DNA from 4 places in the Paenibacillus sp. FSL R7-0345 genome. Region 4 is predicted to be linked to each of the others. Evidence: riboswitches for the same ligand, from Rfam matches in the RefSeq annotation. Region 4 holds a riboswitch; each other region holds the start of a gene.
The links. Region 4 has a riboswitch for cyclic di-AMP ahead of NST84_RS00515 (C40 family peptidase). Riboswitches for the same ligand answer to the same signal wherever they lie in the genome.
Positions count from the first base shown of each region.

Region 1 (7,684 bases), 3.3 Mb from region 4:
TATTTATTGTCCCGCAGGACAGAAAGGAACTCTCACTTGGGCAAAAACAAACGTAAAAGCGCTGCTCTCCCCCAAAAGAGCAAAAATGAGGAACTTGTAGCGCGGATGGAACAGCAGAAGAAGAAAACATTGATAGTGATTGTTGCGACAATCGCATTGGTTGTCATTATTTTTGTGGGATTATTTATGCTGGCCGCAAGAGACTCATCAACAGGAACTTCAGCCGCACCGGTTGAATTCAACTACAGTGAAATGTCAAGACTTGGCAGTGAGAATGCACCTGTCAAAATCGTCGAATTTGGCGATTACAAATGTCCGGCTTGTGCCCAGTTCGCAGGTGTCATTAAGCCGCAGATTGTTCAGGAGTATGTAAATCAGGATAAAGCCGCTTTATATTTTGCAAACCTGGCCTTTATCGGAGATGATTCCAAAACCGCTGCCCTCGCAGCCTTGTCTGTCTATAATCAGAACAGCGATGCATTCTGGACCTACTATGATGCTCTTTATGCTAATCAGGGTGACGAGAACAAGGAATGGGCGACTGCAGACTTCCTGGTGGAGCTGGCGCAGAAAGAGAATCTGCCAATCGACTTCGATCTGCTCCGCAAAGACATTGAAGACAAAACCTATAATAGCCAGGTGGAGAGCGAGATTCAGCTAGCCTCGGCCTCCGGAGTATCTTCAACCCCGACTATATTTGTAAACGGGGTAATGGTGAACGAGCCGTTTAACATGGAAGCTATTGACGCCCAGATCCAGGCTGCTACTGAAGCAGCGGCTGCCGAGTGATGAGGTTTTCTGCCTTCTGCCGCCGCCATTGTCTGTATCTGGCCTGGTTTGTTTCCATTATTGCTGTTGCCGGCAGCCTGTACCTTAGTGAGGTGCTGAAATATGAGCCCTGCAAGCTGTGCTGGTTTCAGCGGATCTTCATGTACCCGCAGCTATTTTTGCTGGGAATTGCCACGTATCGCGGGGATAAAAAGATTATTCCGTACGTGTTACCTTTAAGTATCATTGGCGGAAGCATCTCTATATACCATTATGCCGAGCAGAAGATTCCTGCGCTGAGCAAGGTGCTTCCATGTACAGTTGGCGTTCCCTGCAATCAGGATTATATTAATCTTTTAGGCTTCATTACCATCCCTTTAATGGCACTTACAGCCTTCACCCTGATTACCGTTTTATTGTGGACAGGACGCAAGGATGCGGACGGGGAATAGGCAGCAGACAGGCGGAATTTAAAGCATAAAATTTTCCTGAATTTTTTGTCACAAATAACATCCAAAACACGATAAAACCATGAGACAGAGGGATAATGCAAGAGAATGAAAGCCCGACTTATCCCGGGTCCTGGAATCGCGTGTTTTGGATGTTTTTTCATTCCTTTTCATTTGTTTCACAGCTTTACTGGAAAAGCTTTGTAGACTATCATTAAGCCTTGTGAGAAGTTGAATACGCGCTGAATTTTCCGTAGGGAAATCGGGGGAACCATACTCGGCCGCAAGGCCGTCGGGGTGAATCGGAGACAGGCCGAAAAGGCTGTAACCGTAGGGCTTTCCACAGCCCGAATCCGCCAGCTAACCTCGTAAGCAAAGGTGGGATAATGACCATGCGCTAGGCATGCGGATCATTTCCGTATGCTTATTTTTGTGCCTGCATTTATGAAAATTCACCTATGAAAACGATGAAAACAGCGCACGGTATAACCGGTTCAACTAACAAAGAGAGGAACTGTTACAACAATGGTAAGCAAGGTAAAACGACTATTGATCGGACGTCCGATGAAGTCAGATGAACTCGATCATGAAAAGTTATCCAAGGTGAAAGCACTGGCTGTCCTGTCTTCTGATGCGCTCTCGTCTGTGGCCTACGGAACGGAACAAATTCTCCTGGTACTGGTGGCTGCAGGCTTCACTGCCATCTGGTACTCATTGCCAATCGCGCTTGCCGTATTGGGTCTGCTGGCCATACTCATTTTATCCTACCGGCAGACGATTTTTGCTTATCCGCAAGGCGGAGGGGCCTACATCGTAGCCAAAAGCAATCTGGGTGTTCCTACCGGCCTGTTAGCCGGCGGCTCTTTATTAGTAGATTATATACTTACTGTTGCGGTTAGCGCTTCGGCGGGTACGGACGCGATTACATCGGCTTTTCCAGGCTTGCATGATCATACGGTGCTTATTGCAGTTTCTGTTATTATATTGCTTACTATTGTCAATCTGCGCGGGGTTACGGAGTCTGCTTCTTTTATCGCAATCCCGGTATATTTGTTCGTCGGCTCGATCTTTTTCCTGATTGTTGCGGGTGTGTTTAAATACTTGACGGGGGGCGCCCATGCCAGTGTGCCTGAGATCGGCTCGGCGGTATCCAATGTCAGCCTGTTCCTGCTGCTAAAGGCGTTCAGCTCCGGCTGTTCGGCCTTGACCGGGGTAGAGGCAGTATCCAATGCCATTCCGAACTTTAAAGCTCCTGCTGAAAAAAATGCCGCCAAAACCCTGATGATGATGGGGCTTATTCTCGGCGTAATGTTCACAGGCATCACCCTGCTGGCTTACTGGTACGGTGTTACACCGGATGAAAAAGCCACAGTTGTTTCACAAATTGCCGAATCGACCTTCGGCCGCGGCGGTTTGTACTTCTTCATCCAAGGAATTACGGCTGTCATCCTGTTCCTGGCAGCAAATACTGCTTACTCGGCATTCCCGCTGCTGGCCTTCATGTTTGCCAAGGATAAATATTTGCCGCATGCCTTTATGGTCCGCGGAGACCGGCTGGGCTTTTCTAACGGGATTATTTTCCTCGGTGTGCTGTCGGCGGTGCTGGTGGCTGCTTTTCACGGAAATACAGAAGGTCTGATTCCGCTCTACGCTGTCGGTGTATTTATCCCGTTCACTTTATCGCAGCTGGGAATGATGGTGCACTGGTTCAAAACAAGACCAAAGGGCTGGCAGAACAAATTTGCGGTGAATACCGTTGGTATGCTGACTACGCTCACTATTACGCTGATCTTCATTATTACGAAATTCTCCAGCGTATGGATGGCGTTCATCTTCCTGCCGGTTGTTATGTTCGTGTTTCACCGGATTCACCGTCATTATCTCAACACGGCAGACCAGCTGCGGATTTGCCCGGCAACCGATAAGCCTTGTATTAAAGGAAGTACAGTAGTCGTGCCTGTTGCCGGTGTGACCCGTGCTGTACTGCATTCGATCAGCTATGCCAAGTCTTTGACGGATAATGTGGTAGCAGTATATGTAGGCTTTGATGAGGAAGAGATTCATAAAATGGAGCAGAAGTGGGAGGAGTGGAATCCTGGCGTGCGCCTGATTGTCCTGCGTTCCCGGTACCGGAGCATTATCCGTCCGCTCGTCAAGTTTATTGATACCGTCGAGTGGAAAACCGCTTCAACGGATCATATTACAGTGCTGATTCCGCAATTTATTACGAAGCACTGGTGGCAGGCCATTCTGCATAATCAGACCAGCCTGTTCATCCGTTCCTATCTGATGAATCAAAAGGATATCGTTGTAGCGACAGTACCTTACCATTTGCACAAATAGACAGGTGACATGAAGAAACAGCTGCTTCCGTTGATGACGGGGCGGCTTTTTTATGCACTCTTGTACAACTTTCATATATTTGCGATAATAATAATTGAGAACCAATATCAGTTGAATGATAAACAATTTCAATTGCCCTGGCACTGAAATTCATACATACCCAAAAATCACAACCATTATTAAGGAGTGGAGATAATGTCAGAACGTTTGAACACGGAACAGCTAAGTATCGGGTACGCGGAAGCAACGATTGTCAAAGGGTTGAACCTGTCGCTGCCTACAGGGAAAATTACAGCGCTGGTTGGAGCTAACGGCTCCGGTAAGTCTACGATTCTGAAAACAATGGCCCGGATTATGAAGCCCAAGAGCGGAAGCGTAATGCTGGACGGGAAGTCCATTCATACCCTGTCGACCAAAGAGGTGGCCCGCCAGCTGGCGATCCTGCCGCAGAATCCGACGGCTCCGGACGGACTGACGGTGTCCGAGCTGGTCAGTTACGGACGGTATCCGCATCAGAAGGGCTTCGGCACAATGACGCCGGAAGACCGCGAAATTATCGCGAATGCGATCACGGTAACCGGCATGGATGAATTCCATGACCGCCCGATTGACCGTCTCTCCGGCGGTCAGCGCCAGCGCGCCTGGATTGCGATGGCACTGGCTCAGCAGACGGATATTCTGTTCCTGGACGAGCCGACTACGTTCCTTGATATGGCACACCAGCTGGAAGTGCTGCAGCTGCTGCAGAAGCTGAACCAGGAGGAAGGCCGCACGATCATTATGGTCGTGCATGACTTGAACCATGCTTCCCGTTATGCGCAGCATATGGTGGCCATCAAAGCAGGCACAGTCATCAGCCAAGGGGCTCCTGCTGAGGTTATGACACCGGATGTGCTCCGCAAAGTATTCGGCATTGAGTGCGATATCGTGGCCGATCCGCGTACCGGCGTGCCGCTGTGCCTGCCGTATGAGCTGGCGGCTTATAAGGCTGCAGGATTGTAAAACAAACAACAAGTGGCACGCATACAGAGGAGGAAATGGAATGAATGATGCACAACAGCAACAGATACAGGATTTCAGCAGTACATTTGATCTGCACCACGGTATTCCGGAAGGGGCAGTGCACTCTTTTAATGTTGCAGAGATGACGGATGAAGCGGGAATGAGAGCCTTTGTCGAGTGTTACAGGCCGCTTATCAAAGGACTGGATGACAAGGTGGCTGCAACCTATTTTGCCGGTGCTTTTGGTAATGTGGCCCTTGCGGTCCAATATGCTCTTTCTGTCTATTCTGCCAGTCCTGGTATCAGTCTGTCCGACTTGTCTGTGCACCTCATTCCATCTAATGGATATTGGCGTGTAGTCTTCTCCCTGGACGAATGGTCATTCACTCCGGCTCCTGCAGACGCCAAGCTGCGGACAGACTGGCGCAATGAACAGCTGACGCAGTTCTACCGGGATTCGGCTGCTCCGCTGATGTCCATGCTATCGCATGTCACAGGCCTTGCCGGAAGCGAAATCTGGGGCCAGCTGCCCACTAAGTTCAACTATTATCTGGAGGTTTTTACCTCCCGAGATCTTCCTGCAGGCCTGCCGGAAACTTTGCAGGAAGATTACCGGTATCTTCGCGAAGAAATGCCGGCAGAGGTGTTCGGCTTGAAGAGAAATCCGTTCCATGTCCAGGTGCGCAAGATCGAATCGCTGGCTGAGCCCGGTAAGACCGTGAATATGCGTAACCGCTGCTGCCTTTATTACCGCACTGAAGGCGGAAGCTATTGCTACACCTGTCCGCGGATGAAAGAGGATGAGCGGGCGGTGCGCCGGCTAGAATTCCGCAATACGGCCTCTGCCGGGCAGGCGTAGATCATATTTTGCAAAATTGCCGCATAAACTTCGATAGCACAGCATCAGCCGCAGGCTCCCGTCATTGACAAGGGAGCCTGTTCGTTGTTACAGTTGGGGATGCCATTAATCAGGCTGATAACGTGATTATGTATTGATTTATAAAGGAGCATGAACATGAATATAAGCCAAATTGAACAGGATTTGCAGCAGCTTCTTCCGGACGGAACGGTAAGAAGCCGGGAACTGCTGAAGACTTATGTATTTACGCAAATCGGCGGTATAGCCGACATTCTGGCTGTACCAGCAAGCTATGAGGAAATACAGAGTGTTGTTACATATGCCAGCAAGAATAACATTCCTTTAACCGTGCTGGGCAACGGTTCTAATGTCATTATCCGCGACGGCGGAATCCGCGGGATTGTGCTGTATACTTCGGTTTTGGATAAGATGACTATAGAGAACGGGCTGCTGATTGCCCAGTGCGGCGCCAAAATTATCGATACCTCGGCCTATGCGCTGGAGCAGGAGCTGACGGGCCTGGAATTTGCCTGCGGCATCCCGGGAACAGTAGGCGGCGCGCTTTATATGAACGCCGGTGCGTACGGCGGCGAGGTTAAGGATGTGCTGCACAGTGCGCTGGCCGTTAACAAGGCCGGAGAGCTCGTTACACTGCGGGGCGAAGAGCTGCAGTTTGGTTACCGGCACAGTATTTTTGCCGGCGGAGATTATATTGTGCTGGAGGCGCGCTTTGCCCTGCAGCCGGGAGATCCTGCGGCCATCAAAGCGAAAATGGATGAGCTGACCTATCTGCGGGAATCGAAGCAGCCGCTTGAATATCCTTCCTGCGGCAGTGTATTCAAGCGTCCGCCGGGCCGGTTCGCCGGGCAGCTGATTCAGGAAAGCGGGCTGCAGGGCGTAAGAATCGGCGGGGCAGAGGTGTCCCGCAAACATGCGGGCTTTATCGTAAACGCGGATAATGCTACGGCCAACGACTACATTGGACTAATCCATCATGTCCGCGCTGCGGTCAAGGATAAGTTCGGGGTAGATCTGGAGACGGAAGTCCGGATTATCGGGGAAGATTGAAGAGGAGGCCGCAGCATACAGCTGTGGCCTCCTTTTTTTGTCTAAATACAAATAGCGAACATGTTATTATCATGAACCCTTCTGTATTAAGATTCACCGATAGTAATGGTATACCGGGCCCGGTCTGTCTGCAGCTCTGCTTGGTCCGCTTCTGCCGAATGGATCTGCAGGCCGCTGACGGCAATTTCATAGCTTGGTTGCGGCAGGGGTACAAGCTCGCCGTCTGCATTTAACGTGTGACCCGTGCCTCTAAGAATCAGCGCATCTTCGAGATAATCGTCAATGACATCCTCGGAGCTCCGGTAATCCACACTCTCCAGGCTGAAGTGTACCGTGTCCACATCCTCCAGCTCATGCTTTTTAATGACAATCGTTTTATCCGCCTCTGAGGCTAACCACTCTTTTAGCTGCTGCACGGCTTGTTCCATAAGCTGATCCCATCCTTAATATAGCAGTTTATATTTTAAGTTACCCTTTTATGTGTAATTGAATCCATCCTTTATAACCTGGTCTGCAGTATTTGTCACGGGTGTTTGCGCAGCGCTTTTGAAGTGTACAATATGGTTATGCGTATAGAACGCAATTCCTGGTGACAAAAGAAGGTGACGTTAGTGTGGAATGCTCTTTTATGGGGAGCAGTATCGGGTTCGGCCGTACTGATTGGTGCGCTGGCGGCACTGTTTCTGCGGATTCCCGCCAAGTTGATCGGCTTCATTATGGCATTCGGAACAGGGGTGCTGATTGGAGCTGCCGCCTATGAGCTGCTGGATGATTCCGCAAATGACGGCGGACTGGCTCCGACCATTATCGGGTTTATTGCCGGTGCCCTGGTGTTTACCCTGTTTGACTGGTACATCTCCCGCAAAGGGGGATCAGGAAGGAAGCGTTCGGTCCGTTCGGAGAAAAACGCAAAGCCGCAAAGCGGAAGCGGTCTGGCGATATTCGCCGGAACCGTGCTGGATGCCATACCTGAGTCGATCATGATCGGGGCTAGCCTGATTGCCGGTAAGGGAGTGAGCCTGCTGCTGGTGATCGCCATTTTCCTCAGCAATATTCCGGAGGGGCTGTCCAGTACGGCCGGACTCAAGCAGGACGGTTACAGCAAAAGCAAAGTGATAATGCTCTGGCTCGGCGTACTGGTTATTTCAACAGCAGCTTCAGGAGCAGGCTATGCGTTTATGGATCATGCCAATGA
Region 1 covers NZ_CP152002.1:3,790,494-3,798,177, reverse strand. Annotated here, with positions in the region: gene NST84_RS16035 (thioredoxin domain-containing protein) at 37-789, shown strand; gene NST84_RS16030 (disulfide oxidoreductase) at 789-1,220, shown strand; cyclic di-AMP (ydaO/yuaA leader) riboswitch at 1,448-1,607, shown strand; gene NST84_RS16025 (APC family permease) at 1,743-3,560, shown strand; gene NST84_RS16020 (ABC transporter ATP-binding protein) at 3,756-4,562, shown strand; gene NST84_RS16015 ((2Fe-2S)-binding protein) at 4,603-5,421, shown strand; gene murB (UDP-N-acetylmuramate dehydrogenase) at 5,578-6,489, shown strand; gene NST84_RS16005 (hypothetical protein) at 6,576-6,917, opposite strand; gene NST84_RS16000 (ZIP family metal transporter) at 7,101-7,684, shown strand, end outside.
Region 1: it holds a riboswitch for cyclic di-AMP, as region 4 does, so the genes downstream of both, NST84_RS16025 (APC family permease) here and NST84_RS00515 (C40 family peptidase) in region 4, are expected to answer to the same signal.

Region 2 (7,684 bases), 850 kb from region 4:
TACAGCAGTCATTTTTCTCATTATGCTCCTCCTTAACCCACCCCGGATTTATTGCGTACCCACTGTATACGTCACGGTCTTCACTTTTCCGTCAGGCAGCGTTGCATAGGTGAAAGTCATCACGTTTCCCTCCCGCTTCTTCAGCACCAGCATTTTTGTCAGATAAAAGTCATCCGAGCCGTCTGCCCGGTCCCACTCTTTACGGTCCCCGGCACTGATCAGTTGCTGACTAAGATTGACGCTTGTCCCGCTTGCTGTATGAATGGCAAATAACTGTGTGCTTGTCATTAAGCGCGCCAGAATAATATCTTCCGCCGCGTATTCGATGGTGTAATTCCCTTCTGTGCCTGTGATGCTTTGCAGGTCAAAGAGCTTACCCGGACTCCCGTCCGCGTTTATGTACTGGACACTCCCGCCGTCAGTCATGTAGAGCTGGCCCGTCTTCAGCAGTGGAGCTTTTATGTATGATTTGGCCATATAGTGATAGTCCATCTGCTTCAGGATTTTGCCGTTCCGGATCAGTACCTGATAGCTGTTGCTGAAATCATTGAACATCGCATAATGGTTATCGGTGAGCAGCAAAAGCTCCGTACCCTTACCTACATTCTTAACCGCAAGGCTATGGGTATAAATCAGATCCGTAAACGGCAGCGCCCCGATCAGCACCGGCTTTCCGGTAACGGAAGCACTATAAAATACATCGCCGTTCTTTTGGGAGACCCAGTACGTCCTGCCTTGCGTGGAAGCAACCGAATAACGCAGCTCGTCCACAATATTCAGGCGGTTGCTGTCTTTGTCATACACCGTTTTGCCGCCCAGCAGACTGACTGCCGACACCAGCGGGACATAGATTTTACCTTTGAGGATACGGGGTGCTTCAGCCAGAGTTGACGCATTGCCGTCTACCGTTGCGTTAACAGTACCGGCAGTTAATGTAACTTCATGTCCCGGACGGATCAGCTTCGCTGACTTCGTACTTTGGTTCCAGGTGAGTGCGTAGCCCATCGTCTCTGCCAGCTGCTGCAGCGGAACAAGCGTAGTACCAGAAGTAACTACCTGGCTGCTGCCCAGCGAAGTCTCTTTGTAATTCAGCTGAATAACACTGTCCGCAGCCGCAGATGCCGCTCCCGGACTTAAAGCGATGGCCGCGGCCAGAATGCCGGCAGCCAGCTTCCCATTTTTCATTATGTAATCCTCCCCCATGCAGATATCTATGTATTAATGGACGAGATTATTTGGAAAAAGTTTCAATATTATTCACGGATCCCAAATAAAAAAACACCCGTTTGTTCCGCAGCATAATACTGCAGACAAACAGGGTGTCACTGGTCATTCATACTACTGGTTAATCAAATAGGGAATCACCGGATACGAGATCAGATTGCGGTCTCTGTGGGCGGCAGTCACGGTATCGCTGTGTGCGCTCAGAACGCCATTTTGCAGCAAAACCGGCCGGAAGCCCCGTTCGCTCGCCCCATTGTAGGTAAACTGCACGCAGTGCTCAGCCGAGAAGCCGGAGATAATCAGCAGCTCAACACCGTGCTCCTTCAGAAGCTGCTCCAGCTCTGTTTTCCAGAATGCGTTCGAATGCTCTTTGGTAACTTTCAGGTCACTGTCCGCTACCCGGATTTCCGGAATAATATTATAGCGCTCCTTGGTATCTTCCTCTATTCCCTCAATATCCTGAATGTGAATGACCAGCTGGTCCTTCTCCCGGAGCATGTCCGCCACATAATTCATATATTCGCAGCCGCGGTCCAGCGTCTTCTGATCCACGTAATCCCGCACATGAATCTCCTGCATATCGATGATCAAATAGCCCAGCTTCATCAAGACCCTCCTTGTTGTAAAAAGATATGCCGATATCGTACAACACAATCAAGCAGTAAGCCAAATAAAGTTTAATTATAATTTTCCTTGAAAAATATTATGCCGTGCACTCTGCCAACAGCTTTGACTTCAGCAAACTTTGCAGGTTATACTTGAACTACGCTTAATTTCCAGTATTTCCAGCTGGAAAGCGGGGGAACCAGTCAATTGGGGCGAATCATTGAGTAATGCAATGTAGGGTACCATCTTACCCGAGTCCGTCAGCTAACCTCGTCAGTAGTGGATGGGTCTGCTTTTTTATGTTTATAACATGAGACCCTTGTGCTAAGGGTCTCTTTTTGTGTTCTTTAGAGGCCCTGCTGGCTAACAGTTTGGCTTTTGACATCAAGGCTCCCTATTGTCTCGCCATTAGGAGAACAAAGGAGAGATTCATGTGCAAAAGGTACGATACATAACCGACATTAACAAAATGGAAATGCTGCCTGAAGCGGAAAGATCGCGGCTCAAAGAGGTCACGGACAAATTTGTGTTCCGGGCGAATGACTACTATTTATCACTGATTAATTGGGAGGACCCGGAGGATCCCATCCGCAAGCTTGTTATTCCCGCTGAAGGTGAGCTTATGGAATACGGCCAGTGGGATGCCTCTGATGAGGAGGCCAACTACGTCGTTAATGGCTGCCAGCATAAATACCGGACCACCGCGCTGCTGATTGTCTCCGAGGTTTGCGGTGCCTACTGCCGCTATTGCTTCCGTAAACGGCTATTCCGCAACGATGTCAAAGAAGCCTCCTCCGATGTCACCGCCGGAATCGAGTATATCGCCGCCCATCCTGAAATCAACAACGTCCTGCTAACTGGTGGAGACAGCCTGATTCTCTCAACGACCAAGCTGCGTTTCATTATTGAGAGCCTTAGAGCTATTCCACACGTCAAAATCATCCGCCTCGGCTCCAAGCTGCCGGTATTCAATCCGATGCGTATCTCTCAGGACCCTGAGCTGCTGGAGCTGATCCGCACCCACTCTACTGTAGAGAAACGAATTTATATTATGGCGCATATTAATCATCCGCGGGAAATTACACCTGAGGCCAAACGGGCCGTAAGAGCCCTGCATGATGCCGGCGCGATTATCGTCAATCAGACTCCGGTGCTTAAGGGCATTAACGATGACCCTGCTGTTCTGGGTGAGCTGCTGGACCGCCTGTCCTGGGCCGGAATCACGCCCTACTATTTCTTTATTAACCGGCCGATCGCCGGCAACCGTGAATTCGTCCTGCCGCTTGAGCAGGTATACCGGATCGTCGAAGAAGCCAAAGCCCGAACCTCAGGCCTCGGCAAAAGAGTCCGGCTCTCCATGAGCCACTCCTCCGGCAAAATTGAAATTCTGGCTATTGAAGACGGCAAAGCCTATCTTAAGTACCACCAGTCCCGCGATCAGGAGTACGGGAAATTCATGATTCTCGACTGTCCGGAAGATGCCGAATGGTTCGATGACCTCCCCGGAAACGAGCAGTACTGGAGCAAGCCTGTGAAGAAAAGCGCGGGTGTCATTCCGGTACCTCTTCAGGTTTAGTCCTGACTAAGCTAAGTGTAAAATTGTCATCTATTTCTGGGCGAAACCCCTGAAATCGCTCTACTAGTTGTAAAAACGTCACTTATATCTGCCGATTTGGCCATAATTAGAAGCTGAGGCTAAAAATAAGTGTAGTTTTTCCAACTAATGGCTCCACTAAGCTGAATATCAAAGAATTAAGTGCCGAATTTCCAACTAAATGCCACCATGTATTCAAAAGCACCCAAGCAAAAACCGGCCCCGCTCTGAATATCATCAGAACGGGGCCGGCTTCACTTCACAACATTAAATTATCTCTCTCCTAATCCCACACTGGACAGGAAGAATTCATATTCCAGCGGCTGATCCGCAGGAGTTCTGTATTCCGGATGAACCGGTGCACCCCAGCTGTCGTCACCGCCGACGCCCATTTGTCTGCCGGCAACAGTCACTACAGTGTAGTGAACCTGCGGAAGCTCAAACGGATGAGCAGCATGCTCCAGCTCGAATGCAGTGTAAGGCGACAAAGTGCACTCTACAGGCGCGCTTGCCGGAGCTGTAATCTGCAGCCCGACTCCTGCTTTATCGGTAATGCTCACGCGGCGGACGCCGGTGCGGTTACCCGATTCCTGCGGTACAAGGTAGCGGGACGGCAGGTCCTGCACCTTCCGGCTGAACACGCCGAGTCTGGCGCCGAATGCACGGTCGATGTAGTTCTCCTCAGGTCCCATCGCATACCACTCTGACTGCTCATAGTCAGCCGACATTTTGAAGGACAAGGCCACAATCGGCACATCCGGAAGTCCGGCAGCACCGGAATAGCGTGTACGTACTCTTACCGATCCGTCGCCGTATACGGTATAGGCTGTTTTGAACGCCAGCTCTTCATGAATGCTGAACCGGTAGTCAAAGCTTACCGTAACAGAACCTTCCAGCTTCTCAAGGCTGACCTCCACGCATTTGCGGGCCAGGCTTGCCGCATACCAGGCTCCGCCGTGGTAACCGAGCTGGGTTCCTTTGTCGTTGTCGGTCGTTGCCCGCCAGAACAGCGGAGCTGGAGGAGCCTCAATCATCTCATGTCCTTTATAGTTCAGCGATACCAGTGATCCGACCTGCTTGGAGAAGATTACAGTGAAGCCCTCGCCAATTACGCCGATTTGCACATCTCCTTCTACTACATTCAGTGCGCCTGCCGGAAGTTCCGCCTGCCCGGCTTCCACGTTAAAGATATGCTCGCCAAAGGCGATTTCATATCCGGCTTCGGCCCAAAGCTCTGCTTCCTTCAGCACCAGGGAAGCCTGGATGCTGTATTCGCCCGGCGTTCCTTCCGTCTGCGGAAGCTCAATCGGCACAAGCACTTCGCTTTGCGGAGCAGCGTCAACCTCTTTTGTCCACTTGCCCAGCAGCTCACCGTCACAGTACAGGCTGTATTCCAGTGCCAGATGATCGGTTCCTGCGAACAGACTTTCATTCGTCACGCGGATGCATGTCTGGTCTGGCGCAAGCTTGTAATTCTGATACAGGAATTTAACCTCCTGCATCTTCGGTGTCCACTTCCGGTCAGCGAAGACAATGCCGTTCCCGCAGAAGCTGTAATCTGTCGGACGATCACCGAAATCGCCGCCATAAGCGAAGAACTCGTTACCATAGCGGTCCTTCTTCAGAATGGACTGATCAATATAATCCCAGATGAAGCCGCCCTGGTACATCGGGTACTTGTTCTCAAGCTCTGTGTACTTATGCATGCCGCCGACGGAGTTCCCCATCGCATGCATATATTCGCAGCTGAGATACGGCTTGTCCGGGTTACTGTTCAGATATTCCTCGATGTCGGCCGGCTTGGCATACATCCGGCTCTCCATATCACTTGTATCATTATAATTGCGGTCATAGAACACGCCTTCATAGTGCACCAGACGGCTGTTGTCCCGGCTGCGGAACCAGTTCGCCACATCCAAAATGACTTGCCCTGCATACGATTCGTTACCACAGGACCAGATCAGAATGGACGGATGGTTCTTGTCCCGCTCCACCATATTGATCGCGCGGTCCAGCACGATATCATGCCATTGCGGGTCATTGTGCGGAATATTCCAGGAAGGCTCAACCGCGCCCATCTTTTGCCAGGAGCCGTGAGTTTCCAGGTTCATTTCATCGATGACATAAACCCCGTATTCATCACACAGCTCATACCACATAGTCTGGTTCGGATAGTGCGAGGTACGGACGGCATTGATGTTGCTTCTCTTCAGTGTCTCAATATCCCACAGCATATCCTCGCGGGTAATATTGCGGCCTGTGCGGCAGTTAAATTCATGCCGGTTAACACCTTTGAAGACAATCCGCTTGCCGTTAATGCACATCAGTTTGTTTTTCATCTCGAACCGGCGGAAGCCGGCCTTTTGCACAACAGCCTCTACGACCGCTCCATCTGCTCCCGTCAAAGTGAGACAAACGGTATAAAGATAAGGATTCTCTGCACTCCAGGTCAGCACATCGGCCACTTCTCCCGACAGCGTAAGCTCCTGCCCGTCGAACACACCCTCGCTGCTAAGCCGGACCTCCCCGTCTCTATCCTTCAGCTCAAGCTTGGCGCTGACCGTTTCCTGCGGCGTATCCAGCAGGCGCATTGTTACGTTCAGACTGCCTTGCGTATAAGTATCATCCAGCTCAGCCCGTACTTCAAGATCACGGATATGAACTTTAGGAACCGTATATAAGTACACTTCCCGGAAAATCCCGGAGAACCGCCAAAAATCCTGGTCCTCCAGCCAGCCGCCGGTGCTGCGCTGGTAAACCTCAACAGCCAGTTTGTTTTTGCCTGCCCGTACAAACGGGGTCAGGTCAAATTCCGAAGGAGTGAAGCTATCCTCGGCATAGCCGACGAATTCGCCGTTCAACCACACATAGAAAGCCGATTCCACACCCTGGAAGGAAATGAACAGCGGTCCGTTCTCCAGCTTTTCCGGCAGACGGAACTCTTTAACATAGCTGCCCACCGGGTTATGCTCCGGAGAGATATGCGGCGGACGAAGATCAATCAGCCCATCCCAAGGATACATTGTATTGACATATTGCGGCCGGCCGTAGCCCTGCAGCTGGATATGTCCGGGAACCTGAATGTTGTCCCAGCCGGTACAATTAAATTCTTCCTTATAGAACGCTTCTACACGGCTTGCCGGATTCGGCGCATAGCTGAACTTCCAGCTTCCGTTCAGGCTGAAGCGCATATCCATCGGCGCTCCGGCCTCTGCCTCAGCCGTATTCGTGTAATAACGGTGGTCCGAATGAGCTTCCACCCGGTTTACCTTAAAGGTGCCCGGATCTTCCAGCCAGCTCAAGCTTGGGTTAACTGCCAATTTCATTTCCTCCTCTGATAGAAAGTGAACATTTAAATCCTTACTTCACTGATCCCACCATACCGGCAACGAACTGCTTCTGCATCAGGAAGAAGACAAGTGCTGTCGGAAGCGTAGAGATAACGACTGCGGCCATGATTACACCGAAATCCGGGGAGTAGCTGGAGCCCAGGTTCGAGATCAGCAGCGGAATCGTCCGTTTTTCCGGAGTCTGCAGCACGATCAGCGGCCAGAGATAGTTGTTCCAGCTGGACATGAACGTGATGATTGCAGCGGCGGAATAGGTCGTCTTCATCGTCGGCATATAGATTTTGAAGAACAGGCCAAGCTCCGACAATCCGTCAATCCGGCCTGCTTCAAGCAGCTCCCGCGGAAACATTTTCGAGCTCTGACGGAAGAAGAAGATCAGGAACGCCGTCGTAAAGGTCGGCAGAACCACTGCAGCCACTGTGTTAACTCCGATAAGCGGAGCAGCGGCCGACAGCTTGGAGAACATTTGATACAGCGGAACCATCAGCGCGGCAAAAGGGATCATCATCGATAATAATAACAGATTGAAGACCATATCCTTTGCTTTGCTGCGGTAAATTTCAAATCCGTATCCGGCCAGGGAAGCAACCAGCAGGGCCAGAACCGTTGTTGTCAGTGCGATTTTGAGCGTATTCCAGAGTGCAGGTACCAGATTGATTGACTCTGTAAGCTTTCTGATATTGTCGAACAGAGCGGTACCGGGCAGCATTCTGCCCTGCGTAACGTCCACCGAAAGGTTAGTGGCGCTGATAATCATCCACAGAAACGGGAAAATCGAAACGAACGCTACAATCGACAGAAAAATATAAATTGGGGCACGGCGTAAGCTTCTCATTATTTATCATCACCTGCCAGTTTAATTTGAAGGAAGGCCAGTACAACAATCATGATTACGATGGAATATGACACA
Region 2 covers NZ_CP152002.1:6,238,085-6,245,768, forward strand. Annotated here, with positions in the region: gene NST84_RS26975 (hypothetical protein) at 1-21, opposite strand, end outside; gene NST84_RS26980 (copper amine oxidase N-terminal domain-containing protein) at 49-1,185, opposite strand; gene NST84_RS26985 (isochorismatase family protein) at 1,339-1,830, opposite strand; cyclic di-AMP (ydaO/yuaA leader) riboswitch at 1,981-2,122, shown strand; gene NST84_RS26990 (KamA family radical SAM protein) at 2,264-3,406, shown strand; gene NST84_RS26995 (glycoside hydrolase family 2 TIM barrel-domain containing protein) at 3,697-6,750, opposite strand; gene NST84_RS27000 (carbohydrate ABC transporter permease) at 6,785-7,609, opposite strand; gene NST84_RS27005 (sugar ABC transporter permease) at 7,609-7,684, opposite strand, start outside.
Region 2: it holds a riboswitch for cyclic di-AMP, as region 4 does, so the genes downstream of both, NST84_RS26990 (KamA family radical SAM protein) here and NST84_RS00515 (C40 family peptidase) in region 4, are expected to answer to the same signal.

Region 3 (7,684 bases), 470 kb from region 4:
CGGGCCGCTTAATCTCAGCCTTCCGCAAGGCTATATTACCGCACTGGTCGGACAGAACGGCTCCGGCAAAAGCACACTGCTGCACATGCTGCTGCAGCTGAGCTTTCCGGAGGAAGGGGAGATCCGCTGGTTCGAACAGCCGTATGCCGGAGGGCTGCCGCTTGCGCTCCGTCAGGGAATAGCCTATGTGCCGGAAACCCCGCAGGCTGAAGAGAATTTCTGGACGGCAGCAGAGGCGGCGGATTTCCGCCGGCAGTGGTATCCTTCCTGGGATCAGCAGTACTTTGAAGAGCTGGCCCGGAAATTCGAAATCCCGCAGGATGCCCGGCTCGGCAAAATGTCCAAAGGGGAACGGCGCAAATATGAGATCGCCGCGGCATTAGCCGTCCGGCCCCGTCTGCTGCTGCTGGATGAGCCCTCTTCCGGACTGGACCCGTTTGCCTGGAAGATCATGATTGAAACGCTGCGCAAGTTTATGGATGATACAGACGCAACGGTGCTGATCTGTACCCATATTGTTGAAGAAGTAAGGCGGCTGGCCGACTATATAGTGCTCATGCATCAGGGGCAGCTGCTTGGAATGGCCGAAAAAGACAGTCTGTTCGGCTTATGGAGTGAGGTTTGGGTGAATGCAGCGGATGAAGCAGAGCTGCAGGAGCTGGCAGCAGAACTGCCGGAGGCATTGCATTTCGGCTGGGAGCAGCCCGGGGTTGCATCCTTTATAACCCGGGAATTTTCACGGAATGAGAAACGGATCCTGGATCTGGGCGTAAAGGTACTCAAGAGCCGGGCCCTGGAGCTGGATGAAATTCTTAGCCTATGGACACAAGGACATCGTCCGGTCCTGATAGACCAGAAGAGAGGGGATTAACCAATGGAAGCTTTGAAGCTGGAACAGGTAGTGAAGCAGTACGGCGATAAGACAGCGGTTAACGGTATTAATCTGAAGGTGGAGCAAGGCGAGATTTACGGTCTGCTGGGAGCGAACGGGGCCGGCAAAACAACAACAATGCGTATGGTGCTTGGCCTGATTTACCCGGATGAGGGGAAGATTCTCTACAACGGTAAGGCGTTCAGCAACGAGCTGCAGCATCTGATGGGTTATCTGCCGGAAGAGCGGGGCCTGTACCCGAAGGTGAAGGTCAGCGACCAGATTATCTATCTGGCCCGGCTGCGCGGCATGTCTGCCGGCGATGCGGATAAGAGCCTGCGTTACTGGCTGGACCGTTTCGAGGTTCCGGAGTACTACAATAAGAAAATTGAAGAGCTGTCCAAGGGGAATCAGCAAAAAATGGGCTTTATCGCCGCAGTTGTTCATAAGCCGAAGATCCTTGTGCTTGATGAGGCATTCAGCGGACTGGACCCGGTCAATGTGGAGCTGCTGAAAGATACGGTCAAAGAGCTGCGTGACCAGGGAACAAGCATCCTGTTCTCCACCCACCGGATGGAGCATGTGGAGGAGCTGTGCCGGCACATTACAATTCTCGACCGTTCCAATACAGTAGTGCAGGGTGACATCCGTGAGATCAAGAAAGGTTACCCGCGTGAGGAAGTCCTTCTGAGGACCGCCGGAGAAGTTCCGGGGCTGGAGGGGATTGCCGGTGTAACTGCAGTGAAGCGGCAGGAACGCGGTTATGTGCTGTCGATCAGCGAGATCGGCGCAGCTCAGCGTATTCTGCAGCAGGCCATTCTTGCCGGTGAAGTCGAGCATTTCGAGATCAAAGAACCGACGCTAAACCAAATCTTTATCAGAGCGGTGGGTGAATCGAATGAATAAGATGGGGACGATTATAGGATTTACTTTTAAAAACAAGGTGAAGACCAAGGCCTTTCTTATAACAACGCTTATTATGGTTATTCTGCTGAGCATCGGGATGAATATTCCTTATTTTATCAAAGTGTTCAAGGGTGAGGATAAGGCGGATGGCGGCAACCGGAGTCAAATTGCAGTAATCGCTGAATCGGGCAATCCGGCAGCAGAACTGCTCCTGGCCTCATCAGCTCCTGCTCCTGCTGATCCGGCCGACGATACATTTGCAGTAACGTTCACAGCCTTTTCTTCGGCTGATGATGCAGCATTAAAGGAAGGTCTGGATAAAGGCGACATCGAAGGCTACCTTACCTTCGGGGGGGCAAGCGGTGAAGGCCTGCCGCCTGTAACCTACCACAATGAGGACGGCGAACTTGGAGGCGAAGTGCAGACATATCTGCAGAGCGCCCTGCAGGCAGTCAACACGCAGCTCATTGTCGGTGACAAGCTGACAGACAGCCAGATTGCAGCCATGTACGCCCCGGTAACGATTACCACCCAGGAGCTCAGCCAAGGCGGGGCCCAGGCAGGGGAAGAGGCTGAACAGACGGCCGCAACGATCAACTATGTTGTTGTATACGTCCTGCTGATTCTGTTCTTCATGTCCATCATGATGACCGGCAATATGATTTCGGCAGAGGTTACCTCGGAGAAAAGCTCGCGCATTATGGAAATTCTGATTACGAGCGCATCCCCGTTAACCCAGATGTTCGGTAAGGTCATTGGTATCTTCCTGGTCGGGCTGATGCAGATTGCCATTATAGCGCTCAGTGTTACTGCCAATCTGATGCTGCCGCACAATGCAAGTGTCCTGACTGATTTTGAACTGGATCTGAGCCAGCTGAATATCGGGCTGCTGGTCTACGGACTTATCCTTTATGTTCTTGGCTACTTCCTGTATGCCCTGATTTACGCAGCGGTCGGATCGATTGTCAGCCGTACTGAGGACCTCGGCCAGGCTGTAATGCCGATTATGATGATCGGCTTCGTGAACTTCTACGTTCCTTTATTCAGTATTTGGGCTCCGGATACAACCCTGGTCAAGGTAGCCAGCTTTATCCCGTTCACCTCACCGCTCAGCATGCTGCTGCGCATCGGGGTCGGCCAGGTCGCATTCTGGGAAATCATCGTTTCACTGGTTATTCTGCTGGCAACTACCTTTGTGTTCGGCTGGCTGGCGGCCAAGATCTACCGCACAGGCGTCCTGATGTATGGTAAGCGTCCTAGCATCAAGGAGATCAGAAAAGCAATGAAAGCTTATAAAATCTAATCATATAAAAATTAAAAATAAGAGGAGCAACCTCATATGATGAGTAAAAAAAATCAGAACTTTCTATTTCTTGCAGTGTGTGCCTTTAACATGATTATGTTTGGTCTGGTGATCGATACAGGCGGTTCCCCGGTGCGGGACTTCCTCCAGGGGCTGACTGTAGGCGTAAGTGCAGCAGCAGTGATTGTAATCCTGTGGGGCCAGGCCAAGGAACGCAGAAGCAGAGCGTAACGGAAGAGCTGCACTTAAATTACTTAAATAACAAGGTCTTGTCACTCTCATGTCTCAACCATCCTGTATTTGCTTAATTTTATGATGTGAACCCTATGAAGCTGAAGGAGACAATGTAGATGAAAAACTGGAAACAAATGCTCTTATCCCTTACCCTTTCGGCAGGACTGCTTACCGGGGCGGCAGTTCCGGCCGTGGCTGCTGCTCCCCAGCAGCCGGCAGTAAAAGTGAACAATCAGACCGTAGAATACAAGAGCGGCTCACCGGTCAACAATCAGGGTACAACGCTTGTTCCGCTTAGAGCCACGCTTGAAGCGATGGATGCAGAGCTGCAGAATGCGGCTGGCGATACCATCTATGCGATTATTGACGGCAAAGCCGTTACGCTGAAAAGCAAGCTTACAGTCATTAATGGTGTAACCTATGCGCCGGTCCGGGTGCTGGGCGATGCTGCAGGCTACGAAGTCAGCTGGGATGCACAGACCCGTACGGTCATCCTGAAGACCAAGACAGCAGCCGGCGGCAGCCAGACTGCTGTAAATACCCAAGGCGGCCGCGGCTTCATGTGGGAAGTCCAGAGCAATGGCAATACCGTGTATCTGGTCGGATCGATGCATATTGCGGATGAGAGCTTTTACCCGCTGAATGCAGAATTTGAAGAAGCCTTTGCCGAAGCCGATTATCTCGGGGTAGAAATTGATATCAGCAAAGCAGCCGACGAGGCCTCGCAGAAGCTGGTTTTGGATATGGGTATGTACCAGGACGGTACGACGCTGAAGGATCATATCTCCAGTGAGACATATGCCAAGCTGGGCGAGGTGCTTAAGCAGGCGGGCGTTAAGGCAAATGCACTGGACCAGTTTAAGCCTTGGGTAGCAGAAACGACACTCAGCAGCCTGAAATCAGCGACGGCCGGCTATGAGGCTTCCGCCGGAATCGACCTGTACTTTATCCAGAAGGCGATTGAGCGCAAAATTCCGATTATGGAGCTGGAATCCTACGAATCCCAGCTGGGCATGTTCAACAACTTCTCCAAAGAGCTGCAGGAGGCTAATCTGCTGTCAGCGATTGAAAATTACGATCAGATTGATGAGAGCGTCGATGTAATGGCCGAGATCTGGAAATCAGGTAATGATGAGCAGCTGCTGCAGCTGACCAACAGCTTTTCCGGAGATGCTGAATATTACAAAGCCATGCTGGTTGACCGCAACATCGGTATGGCCGACAAAATTGACGGATATCTCAAGAACGGCAAAAACGAGGAGTACTTCATCGTAGTCGGCGCAGCACACTATCTGGGTGAGCACGGCATCGTGAAGCTGCTGCAGGATAAGGGATATACAGTAGTGCGGAAATAGATGAAATAATAAAAACGGGTATCGTCCTGACAGGGCTGATGCCTGTTTTTGTTTTGTGTAAAAAAGGCTTAATCTGCGGAAGGCTGGTGATCTCGCCGGCAATAGTGTACCTTTGTACTAAGGAGTGGTAATCTTGAACATCAATTTAAAAACACCTGTACTGGTAGCTGTTTCCATCCTGCTGATTATAGCCAGCAGTCTGCTGCAGCCGGAGGGAAGTACACTGCTGGGCGCTCTGCAGACACTGCTGCTGGGTCTGGGGATTCTCGGCTGCCTGATGGCTTTCCTGCGTTTTACCAAGAGCAGTAAGAAGAACAATACCGGCAGGAAAAAGAAATGAAGCAATTTGAAGAAACAGAGAGTAAAAGCGGAAAGTAAGCGTTATTTACGTGTTTTTCTTCTTCCCCGGAGGTTATTTTGCCGGGTTTGACGATTTACAAGCAGGTGCTGCAAAAGGTATGATACATCTGTTTAAGCTAACTTCATAAGATATCCGCTTAATTTCCGTGTAATGGAAAGCGGGGGAACCAACAACCGGAGGCCGGGGCAAACAGGCCGGGCCGGTTATGGGGTGAATCCTGAAAGCTGAATGAGAAGTGAACTCTCAATACGGCAGACAGGTAGGGCGACTCTCAACGCCCGAATCCGTCAGCTAACCTCGTAAGCGTATTGTAGAGAGGATCAGCGCATTGTGACCGTTAACTGGACCACAAAGGGAATCCTTTGTGGTTTTTTGCTGTGTTTTAATAGATAAATTCAGATAGAGAAGCAAGGGGAAGGGGAGACGGAAATGGACGTTCAGGAGGACTATGCACTAATCTGTGCACCGACAAAGGCGGGAGAGCAATTTATCAAGCTGCTCAAAATGAAAGGCTGCAGATTCGCAGGCCTCGCCAATAATCCGGCCGAGAAGCAGCGGCTGACAGAGCTGGGGGTTGAGGTGATTTTTGAAGTGGATACCCGGCATCTGAACACCTGGCTCAGACCGCCGTTCCCGGTAGGCCGGATCTATCTGTTCGAGAGCAGTGTCGCCTTATGCTGCCGGTATGTGCAGATGTGCCGGACATGGACGAGCGGGCCGATTTCCGTAATTACAACCTCCATGAGACCAAGGTTAGTCTACAAAGGGCTTGGGGCTGACAATGTGATCTACAGCCACAGCGGGCAGGTGGGGCATCTGGCGGCGGAGTGCGAATAACGAAAGGCCGGCAATGATAATAAAAAAGGTATTCCCCGGGCTTCGGACCAGGGAATACCTTTTTATTGTACAGAGTAAAAAGTGACGTTACCTTGCAGCCGCAATCAGTTCCTGAAGCTCAGGCAGGTTGAAGCCTTTAATGGCACGGTCGCCGGATACCGTTACAGGGATACCCATGAAACCAAGCTTTTCAACTTCCTCCTGATACACTGCGCTGGCCATAATATCGCGCACTTCAAAGGGAATGCCCTCATTGGTGAGCAGCTGCTTAACCTGATTGCAGTCGCTGCAGCCTGCGGTGGAATAGACAATTACCGGCTGGCTCATTGCTCAACGGCCTCCTTGATGGCGTTACGGGTAATTTTCCAGTGGGAGGTGTTCCAGCTCACTTCGCTGCCGTCCAGCAGGAAAATCTGCGGGGATTCATGCTTGATGCCGAACTCCTCGGCAATCTGATTGGAGACCGGACGGTCCTCAATAACATGGACAATCGCTGCCGGTGTATCCGAGCTTTGAACATAAGCCTGGAACTCCTCATGCGCTTTGGCGCTGATCGGGCAGGTTGTGCTGTGCTTGAAAAGCAGTTTTTTGCCGGGTTGCCCGACATATTGGTGCAGTTCGTCAGAAGTATGCAGCTGTTGAATAGACATCGATATCACCCTCCTGGGATACAAAATTAGTAAGCAGTACTGCCGGTTAAACATAGCTGTTAACCTGTAACTATGATTGTAGCATAGTTAAAAATTAAAGCAAAAGAAAGCTTGCAGCATTCCGCTGCCGCCATCCGGGAGCTTCCGAACGTTGTAAAAACCTGGGGGGCGTGCTAAGGTGAGGGAGACAGGCTTTACGGTCAAAACAGCCTTGAAAGGAAAGAGGTGTGATCTCTGATGCCAGAATTGAAAGCCCTTGCACTGGGCAGCTATACCGACGTGAAATATCATCCTTTTGCCGGAGTGGACGAGGAGTTTAAGGAGATTCTGTCGCCTGCCTTTACGGTTGAGCCTTCCGAGGATTTCGGGCTGCTGAACCCGCAGACACTGGCGGAATATTCGCTGGTTGTGTCTTACACGGAGTTCTCCGACCACAAAATTGCACCTGCCCACAGCGGGGCGCTGCTGTCATATGTAGCAGGTGGCGGCGGCCTGCTGGTTGTCCATAACGGCATCTCCATGCAGCGTAATCAGGAGCTTGGTGTGATGCTGGGCGGACATTTTACCCATCACCCTGACTATACGGCGCTTGGAATCAATATTCCGGCGGCGGTCCGGGAGCATCCGATTGTCCAGGGGATTGAGGATTTTGTAATCGAGGACGAGCCGTACTACTTTGATATGCAGCCGTATTTTGAGACAACGGTGCTGGCGGAATATCTGCACGGGGGAGCGATGCGGCAGGCTGCCTGGTGCCACGAATTCGGGCTTGGACGGGTCGCCTACCTGATGCCGGGGCATCATCTGCCCTCTTTCTCAAGTGAACCGTTCCGCAAACTGATCAACAGAGGTGCCTTGTGGGCGGCCGGACAGTTGTAATCCTACAGAGGTGACTTAAGCAGCAGAACTTAAAGCAAGGCAAAAAAAGCGGGAAACGCCATGTGGATCATGCGCTTCCCGCTTTTTTGTGCAGATGAAGAAATATTAAGCGTCGCTTGAAGCTGCACGGGGCTTCTCGGCAACCGGTACAACCTCGTTATGATATAGCGCTTCCAGTACTTCGTTCTTCAGGCTGTCTGTGAACGCGCTCCAGGTTTTTTTGCCTACACCCAGCTCGTCTCGTCCGATGGACTGGAGGGTATCCAGCCAGACCCGTTTATCGTTGAT
Region 3 covers NZ_CP152002.1:569,463-577,146, forward strand. Annotated here, with positions in the region: gene NST84_RS02460 (ABC transporter ATP-binding protein) at 1-871, shown strand, start outside; gene NST84_RS02465 (ATP-binding cassette domain-containing protein) at 875-1,777, shown strand; gene NST84_RS02470 (ABC transporter permease) at 1,770-3,080, shown strand; gene NST84_RS02475 (twin-arginine translocation signal domain-containing protein) at 3,117-3,311, shown strand; gene NST84_RS02480 (TraB/GumN family protein) at 3,431-4,669, shown strand; gene NST84_RS02485 (hypothetical protein) at 4,803-5,009, shown strand; cyclic di-AMP (ydaO/yuaA leader) riboswitch at 5,154-5,353, shown strand; gene NST84_RS02490 (hypothetical protein) at 5,460-5,867, shown strand; gene NST84_RS02495 (glutaredoxin family protein) at 5,955-6,194, opposite strand; gene ytxJ (bacillithiol system redox-active protein YtxJ) at 6,191-6,517, opposite strand; gene NST84_RS02505 (ThuA domain-containing protein) at 6,755-7,396, shown strand; gene NST84_RS02510 (CHAD domain-containing protein) at 7,502-7,684, opposite strand, start outside.
Region 3: it holds a riboswitch for cyclic di-AMP, as region 4 does, so the genes downstream of both, NST84_RS02490 (hypothetical protein) here and NST84_RS00515 (C40 family peptidase) in region 4, are expected to answer to the same signal.

Region 4 (7,684 bases):
CCATTTTTTGCTGAATGAAGAGAAGCTTGAACAGCTTAGGGATCGTCTTGAGCTCTGCCATCGGGAAGGCCACAAAGACTGAGGCTACCGTACCAAGGAGAATAATGACATATGCCGCCGGGTTATTTAAGCTTGTAAGCGGGGCGTGCTTCAGGATCATACCCCCGATAAACGCAACCAGACCAAAGACTAAACCAAGTATTGTTGAAAGTTCCATTTATGCACCTCGTCCATGAGAATTAAAAAGTGATTCGTCACAGCCGCTTGTATCATCCTTGAACAGCAGCAGGACACCCTGTGTGGAATCAAATCACGTATATTCTTATTTATCGACAGCATTCCCTTTTTTGTGAAGTCATTTTTTCGGCTATAATAGATAGGGTAAGTTATTATTCATCTGTGGAGAAAACGGAGTGATAGACGTGGGTGTGAAGCACGGCAGAGATTATAGTGAGATTCTGAATGAACTGAAGGAGGCCGTCAGCCGCATTACGGACGGTTATGTATTTTTTGAAATGGAGCCTGAGGAGTGGCAGGAGCTGCCGCAGGAATCAAAGCTGGAAGTATGGGAGGCCCTGGCGGAGGATCTGTTCTATGGGCTTGGCAATGAGCCGGTAATTCATGTGGGCAGCGGAGTCGTTATCTATGATAAGGAGACGCACCGGATCAACATTCTGCTGGGTGAAGAAGATCTGGCTTCGGTAGTGCTCGTCTAGCCGGACGGCAGCAGAGGGTGCACGCGTTTGCCCCTCTCCTTGCAGCCATGGTAAAATTGAGCTGATGAGTGCTATTTGCCGGGATTTCAGAATACATTAAACCGAAAAAAAGCCTTCATCCTGGCGCATCCCTTGGACTTTCAGAAGCTGAGGGATGTTTTGTTTAAGGCTTATGGAACAGGTAAAGAACAGAAATATACGGACTTTACTGCTAATTAAGTAAGGGAGGAAGCAAATTGCAATTATCAGTGGAAGAGCTGCATGAGCAGATAGGTAAGCTGGAGGGCTGGAAGCTGGATCAGGAGGCTCTGGTTCGCAAGTACATGTTTAGCGAGTATATGAAAGGCATTGCTTTTGTGGATGAGGTAGCCACTATATCCGAGGCCTTTGATCATCATCCGCATATAACCATTGACTACAAAACCGTCACCCTGCGCTTATCGGCAAAAGAAGAGAGCGGCCTCGCGGCGCTGGATATCCGCCAGGCTAATGAATTCAATGAAGCCTTTGACAAAGCGCGATAGGTACACGGTCTAACATAACCGCTGCACAAAGAAATGCCCGTATAAAGGACCGGATAGGGTCCTTATACGGGCATTTTTAATGAAAGTATAAATGCTTACTTTTTCTCTGCAAGCCATAACGCAACGTTGGCAATCTCCTCAGGGGCCAGCTTATCCTTAAAGGGCGGCATTTGCCCGCGTCCCTTAGTGACGATGCTGTAGATACCCTCGGCGTCCCGCTCGCTGCCTTCATGCTGCAGACTTGGGCCTACACCGCCCTGAAGCTGATCACCATGGCAGGAAATGCAATTGGCTTTGACAACGGCTTCTGCACTTGCGGCATCCAGAGTAACTTGAGGCATTGTAGGCTTATTCTCTTCCGCAACTTCCTCTTTGCCGGGCAGTGTGAACAAGAGTACTACCGCAAAGGCACAGGCGGCAAAAAACAAACCGCTCATGATCCATTTCTGCATCTCCATCCGTCCCCTCCATGTAAGCTGCTTTCTTCATTATACCGAAAGGTAAAGCGTTGTCATAGAGTTTGTGTCAAAAAAATGAACGTTTTTTGCTGCAGCTATCAGATTTGCTCTCACTATAGAATTATTTATTATACACCATGCAATAAAATGGCTTATCCCCGGTTGGAGTCCGGCGCTCATACGTATCGGTAATCGTAAAACCGCATTTCTGGTATGTCCGGATGGCCCTCTGATTCCAGGTCAGCACCTCCAGATCAATCTCCCGGTCCGGGTATCTGTCCAGGGCAGCCTGAACGATGGAGTCCATAAATAAATGACCCATTCCGTGACCGCATAGATCAGGGCGCATGCCGATTCCGAGCCGGACAACGCCTTCCATCGGAAAGAGCTGCGCAAACCCGCATAAGCCGCCTTGGCCGTCTACGACAGATATATACTGTTCCCTGCGCAGTACAGGATCTCCGAACTCAATGCCCAGCGCCTGCATCTGCTCCCAGGGCAGCCATCCGTATATGTTATAGGGCGGCTTGTATTCCCATCTGCAAATATCCTCAGCGTGACTGGTCTCCATTGGTACAACTTGAAAAGTAACAGGGGAACTGCTCATAAGGCCACAGGCCTCCTTTCAGGAGCGCATCATTCTATACTGTATAGTTAATTATATACAAAAGCCGGCCGGTTCAACTCAGAAATTTGGCCCGGCCGGCAGAAACTTGACAAATCACAAAAAATATTTTATGAAAACGCGAAAATTGGGGTTTTAAGGTGTTTTATGCAGGAGGGGAGGGGTAAGTAATTTTATAGACAAAAAAACAGGCCCCTTCCAAGATTTCGGCAAAAATCATGGAAAACGCCTGTCTTAGCATTACTTATTGAACATCATCGTTGTCTTCAGCATCAGTAGCAACTGCATGGTAAGCATCTGTGCTCATGATCCGTTTGGCGCCAACGTAGCGGTTGACGTAGTAGCTGTCACTCAGCGAGCTGATAGTTACGCCCTTTGAGCTTGAAGCATGTGCGAATTTGCCTTCTCCGACATAAATGCCGACATGGGATACACCGCGGCCGCTTGTATTAAAGAATACAAGATCGCCTTCCCGCAGATTATCACGGGAGATAGCAGTACCCATCTGGTATTGGGAGCCGGATTGATGCGGCAGGTTAATGCCGATCTTATCAAATACGTACATGGTGAAACCGGAGCAGTCAAAACCATTAGTCGATACTCCGCCGGATACGTACTTGGTACCGATGGCCTTATCGATGACTTTATCCATCTTGGAATCAGCGAAAGCGCTTCCTGCCCCGATGGTAAGCATAATAGAAAAGCTGAGTAGTGCGGCGGCTAACTTCTTCTTCAAAAGTAAATACCCCTTCCAAATGCCTACGAGGTTAGCTTAAGGGTTCGGTTGAAGGTCCCCTATGACCCCTCTGTGAATAGGAGGTCAATTCACCCAAAATCGGTTCCCCCGTTTCCCTTATTTCGTAAGGGAACTCGGCACGACTGTTGATTAGATTAGCTGGCAGAACATTATGACAAAACGTTTGAAAAACCCGGTTGAATAATTACAAAAATGTTACTAAAAGCTCACTGCGATAATTGTAGCAAAGACAGAGGCCGTTGGCAATCACTTAAAACATATTAGTGCATAATATTCGCGCTTTTTAAGAGAGCATTCTGCTTAATAAGGCTCAAATTTACATGCAAAGTAAGCCTTTTCTGAAATAATGTTGGAATTTTTAGTAAGAGGGGTGTTTCATAAGCCCTAAACATGTGTAAAAGAAAGAATAAGGATAAAAAAGGAAAACCCGGAGCTGATTACGGCAATAATCAAGTCCGGGCCATATAAGTTACAATTATGTGTCAGAGGTTATAGTTGTGGGGAATGTTCAATCGTAAGCGACAGCCTGGTAAGCTGTTGTGCTCATTACGCGTTTGGCGCCAACGTAGCGGTTGGCCCAGTAAGCCTGACTAAGCGAACTGATGATTACACCCTTTGAGCTGGAGGACTGTGCAAATTTTCCTTGACCGACGTAAATACCGACATGTGAGACGCCGCTGCCCAGCGTATTGAAGAATACGAGATCGCCGGCACGCAGATTGCTTTTGGAAACAGCTGTTCCTACACTGTACTGTGCTTTGGAGGTACGGGGCAGAGTAAGACCGATGCTCTTGAATACGTACTTTGTAAATCCGGAGCAGTCGAATCCGGCAGTGCTTGTTCCTCCGGTTTTATAAGATACTCCGATGGTTTTAGCGATAACGGTATCCATTTTGGAGTCAGCAGAGACACTTCCGGCCCCCATAGTGAACACCATCACAAGACCCAGCGCTGCTGCGGTGCATTTCTTTTTTAGGTGTGTACGAAAAAATGTGTGACTTTTCAAAAGATGTACTCCTTCCAAGGCCTGCGAGGTTAGCTTAAGGATTCGGTAGAAGGTTCCCCTATGACCCCTCTAAAGCGAGATCAATTCACCCAAAATATGGTTCCCCCACTTCCCGGTGCTGGGAATTTGGCGTTTTATGCACCAGAACAGTGACTGTTGATTGACAATGTTGAAGTGTATAAGGTACATACAGTTAGTCGAAATAGTTTCAAAAGATTACAAAGTTGTTACTAATGGTACAGGCATCATTGTATCAGAGGTTTTGATGTTTTGCAAATGCATTGTAATTCTAATACCAAGTACAAAAGAGTCACACCCCTGAAGCAGAGGCAGTGACTCTTTTAATATGCCGTTTTGGCGGAAAATTATTGTGGAAATGTTTTGCTGCTCCATAGATGATACTGGGCGGCGATTCCCCACATTTTGAACAGGGTGGACGGAAGCGGTGCAACCTGACGGAGAAGCAGCGCAGGCAGTCCCGGATAGAACAGACCCGTTAACGCGCACAGCAGCCATGTCAGCAGCCCACCTGCACCAAGCGCGATTGAAGCCCCTGTAGAAGGAACAAGCAGCCTCATATAAGTCAGCAGCGCGGAGAACATGCCTGTCCCGGCTGTATAACCGAATTGCATGTAGAGCAGTACAGTACGGATGATATACAGATACAGCATCCAGGCCAGCAGATAAGGCACAAGCTTCAGCAGGAGCCTATAATCGAGAAGCCCGCCTAACAGCAGGTTATACATTTTGGGCAGCAGCCAGTAAAATGGAAGCGCCGAGAGCGCCCATTCAGCTAGACTGAAGATAAACACCGGGAGCCCGTAAAGCTTCATCCCCGGGAAAAAGAACAGTCCGCGCTCCCCCCTGCGCTCCTGATGCAGCTCATGCAGCAGACCGGCGCGGATAAAGGGGGAGAGCAGCAGCCGCAGCAGAGACAGCCCGAGCAGCAGCCAGAGCCAGCGCTGGACCCCCGGATCTGCACCCAGGGCGGCCTGCCCTTCGATGTAATACAGCAGCCTGCCCAGTCCGCTGCCGCCGGCATGGGTGTCCGGATAACGCAGCAGGACCGGAATGACAGCTGACCTGACGAACCTGTACAAAAAATAGCCCCAGAGCAGCCGGTAGATAAAAAGCAGAATCAGAATATAAAATTGCTCCTTCATGCTGATCCAGCTGCGGGAAATCGCTCTTTTCACTATCCTTCACCTCACCAGACTAGAGTTCCGAGCAGAGTTTCAAGCAGTTTGGTTACACTTAGCGTCCAGCGCGAGAGCGTCTTCGGCGCAAGCTCGGCCAGCATGAAATTATTAAGATGCTTAGCCTCCAGGAGAATGGAGTGTCCGGGATCAATGTCAACAGAGGCCAGAGGGGCTTTGTAGGATAGCTGAAAAGCAGTCGTTTTCTGCTCTCCGTTCCAGAATTGCTGTACCGTGTACCCGTCGGTGAAGGTGAATTTGACCGGAACATTGGCATAGCTGCTGCCCTTATTGCTAACCTCCACCGTAGCCTCATAGCGGGCTTCTCCGCCGTCCGGACTGTTTTTGGCAGTGCTGGTGGTAATGCGGTCTACGGAAAAATCGGGTGCTCCGCCGCTGTATACATACTGGTCAAAGTAAGTCTGCCATGACTGCTTGGTTACTTTTTCGACAACTTTTTGAAAATCAGCCGTAGACGGATGTTTGAACCTGTATTTACGGGCATAGGACAGCATGATGGCATCCATGGTTTTGGTGCCGACCTGCTGCTCGATATCCTTGAGTACCAGCTTGCCGCGGATATATACATTGCGTGTGTAGCCGTCAGCAGCAGCATATTTCCAGGTCTCCAGATTTAGCGGCTGAGGGACCGTAACCAGGCTGGCCTGCAGCGTATTGTTGGAGCTGACCCCATACTCCTGCTCCATCAGGCGGTCTTCGGCGTAAGAGGTAAAGCTTTCATCCAGCCAGGCCTCTTCAAATTCGTTACTGGCCACCATGCCGTAGAAATACTGATGGCCAATCTCATGAATGACTGTACGCTCAAGTGACATGCCCGGCGAGCTTTCAGCTGCACCGAAGGCGGTAACCAGCGTCGGGTACTCCATTCCGCCTGCGCCGTTCCCTTCCTTGGGCGGAACCACAATTGACAGGGTGGAGTAAGGATAGGGGCCATACCATTTGCTGAACGCAGTCAGAGCAGCCTTGGCGGCCTGGAAATAACGCTCCTGCAGATCCTTGTGCAGCGGGTCCAGGTACAGCTTGATCCGTACACCGGGGACATTCGGGGCTGAGAAGGCTTCCTCGGCTACGACAAAATCGGGAGATGCGGTCCAGGCGAAGTCGTGCACATCATCAGCGTAGAACTTGTAGATCTTCCGGTCCTGCTTGATCTGGGCGCTTTTGACCGGAAAACCGGTAGCACCTACGATGTAGTTGGAAGGGACAGAGATGGTTACATTATAAATGCCGAAGTCACTGTAAAATTCTGAAGTACCATGGTATTGGTGAAGGTCCCAGCCTTCCTCTTTGACGGCTCTCGTCCCTTTAGGCTCGTATACGCTGAGTTTGGGAAACCACTGGCCGGCCATTACAAAATTTCCGGCAGTCCCCATACGGGCGAATATTTTGGGCAGCTTGACCTCAAACTGGATTTTAAGTGTTACACTTTCTCCGCCGTTTACCGGCTGGGGCAGATGCACCTTTACAAGCGTCTTGTCATTGACATTGCCGTCATCGGGCTGCACATACTGCATGCGCTGCATAAGGGAGATCCCTTCAGTAGTCCGGAGGTCAGTGATTGTCATGCTGCCGAAACCGTCCTCCGGCATCGAATCACCGCGCAGCTCACCGCCGGATTCCTTCATAAATGTTGTCTTTTCAGAAGCGAAGGCATTGGGGTAGAGATGAAAATAAAGCTCCTGTACCGGTTTTTGGCCGGGATGAGTCCAGGTGACCGTTTCAGCGGCCTGCAGCGTCCCGGAATCTGCATCCAGCTGCACATCGATATGGTACTCGGTTATCCGCTCGCTTAAGGCTTCTGAGACCGGAAGCGGCTTGCTCTCGGGAAGAACAGGCTGCACTGCTTTGGCCTGGGACACGGCAGCGGGGGACTTGGCCTCTTTTGGAGCAGCGGCTGTCTGGGCGGCAGGGCTGTGCCCGCTCAGGAGCCAGAGGGAGCCTCCCAGCAGGATGAGGGCGGCCAGGGCCGCAGAGATGATCATGAACCTTAATGATAGTGGCTTCATACTGTGATTCCTCCCGTGACAAGCATCTACGGGATGTATATGTTTGCAATCGCCGCATTATTAGCTAAAATTAAATTATTGTAGAACGTGAACTTGAGAATGTTGGGTTTGGCATTCTCAAGTTCATCTTGTATAGCAAAAGGGAAGGATGTGCACTTGTGGATAACGTACAACCAGAGGGCAAAAAGCAGATTGCTTTGAATATTGTAAACGCAAAAAGCAAGCATAAGGGCTTTGGAGCCGGCTCCATTGATCTTAACAATGTATCGCCGGTGATTATTGACGGCGGTGAAGCCGTTATCGACATCGGGGCCATGCATGCCAAGAGTAAGGTAGAGAAGGGCATCAAATTTTCGATGAACCGTGACGAGGTGC
Region 4 covers NZ_CP152002.1:103,799-111,482, forward strand. Annotated here, with positions in the region: gene motA (flagellar motor stator protein MotA) at 1-217, opposite strand, end outside; gene NST84_RS00490 (hypothetical protein) at 423-716, shown strand; gene NST84_RS00495 (4a-hydroxytetrahydrobiopterin dehydratase) at 953-1,240, shown strand; gene NST84_RS00500 (cytochrome c) at 1,336-1,692, opposite strand; gene NST84_RS00505 (GNAT family N-acetyltransferase) at 1,820-2,305, opposite strand; gene NST84_RS00510 (C40 family peptidase) at 2,568-3,017, opposite strand; cyclic di-AMP (ydaO/yuaA leader) riboswitch at 3,065-3,209, opposite strand; gene NST84_RS00515 (C40 family peptidase) at 3,589-4,017, opposite strand; cyclic di-AMP (ydaO/yuaA leader) riboswitch at 4,090-4,228, opposite strand; gene NST84_RS00520 (hypothetical protein) at 4,452-5,282, opposite strand; gene NST84_RS00525 (M1 family aminopeptidase) at 5,294-7,309, opposite strand; gene NST84_RS00530 (YwhD family protein) at 7,468-7,684, shown strand, end outside.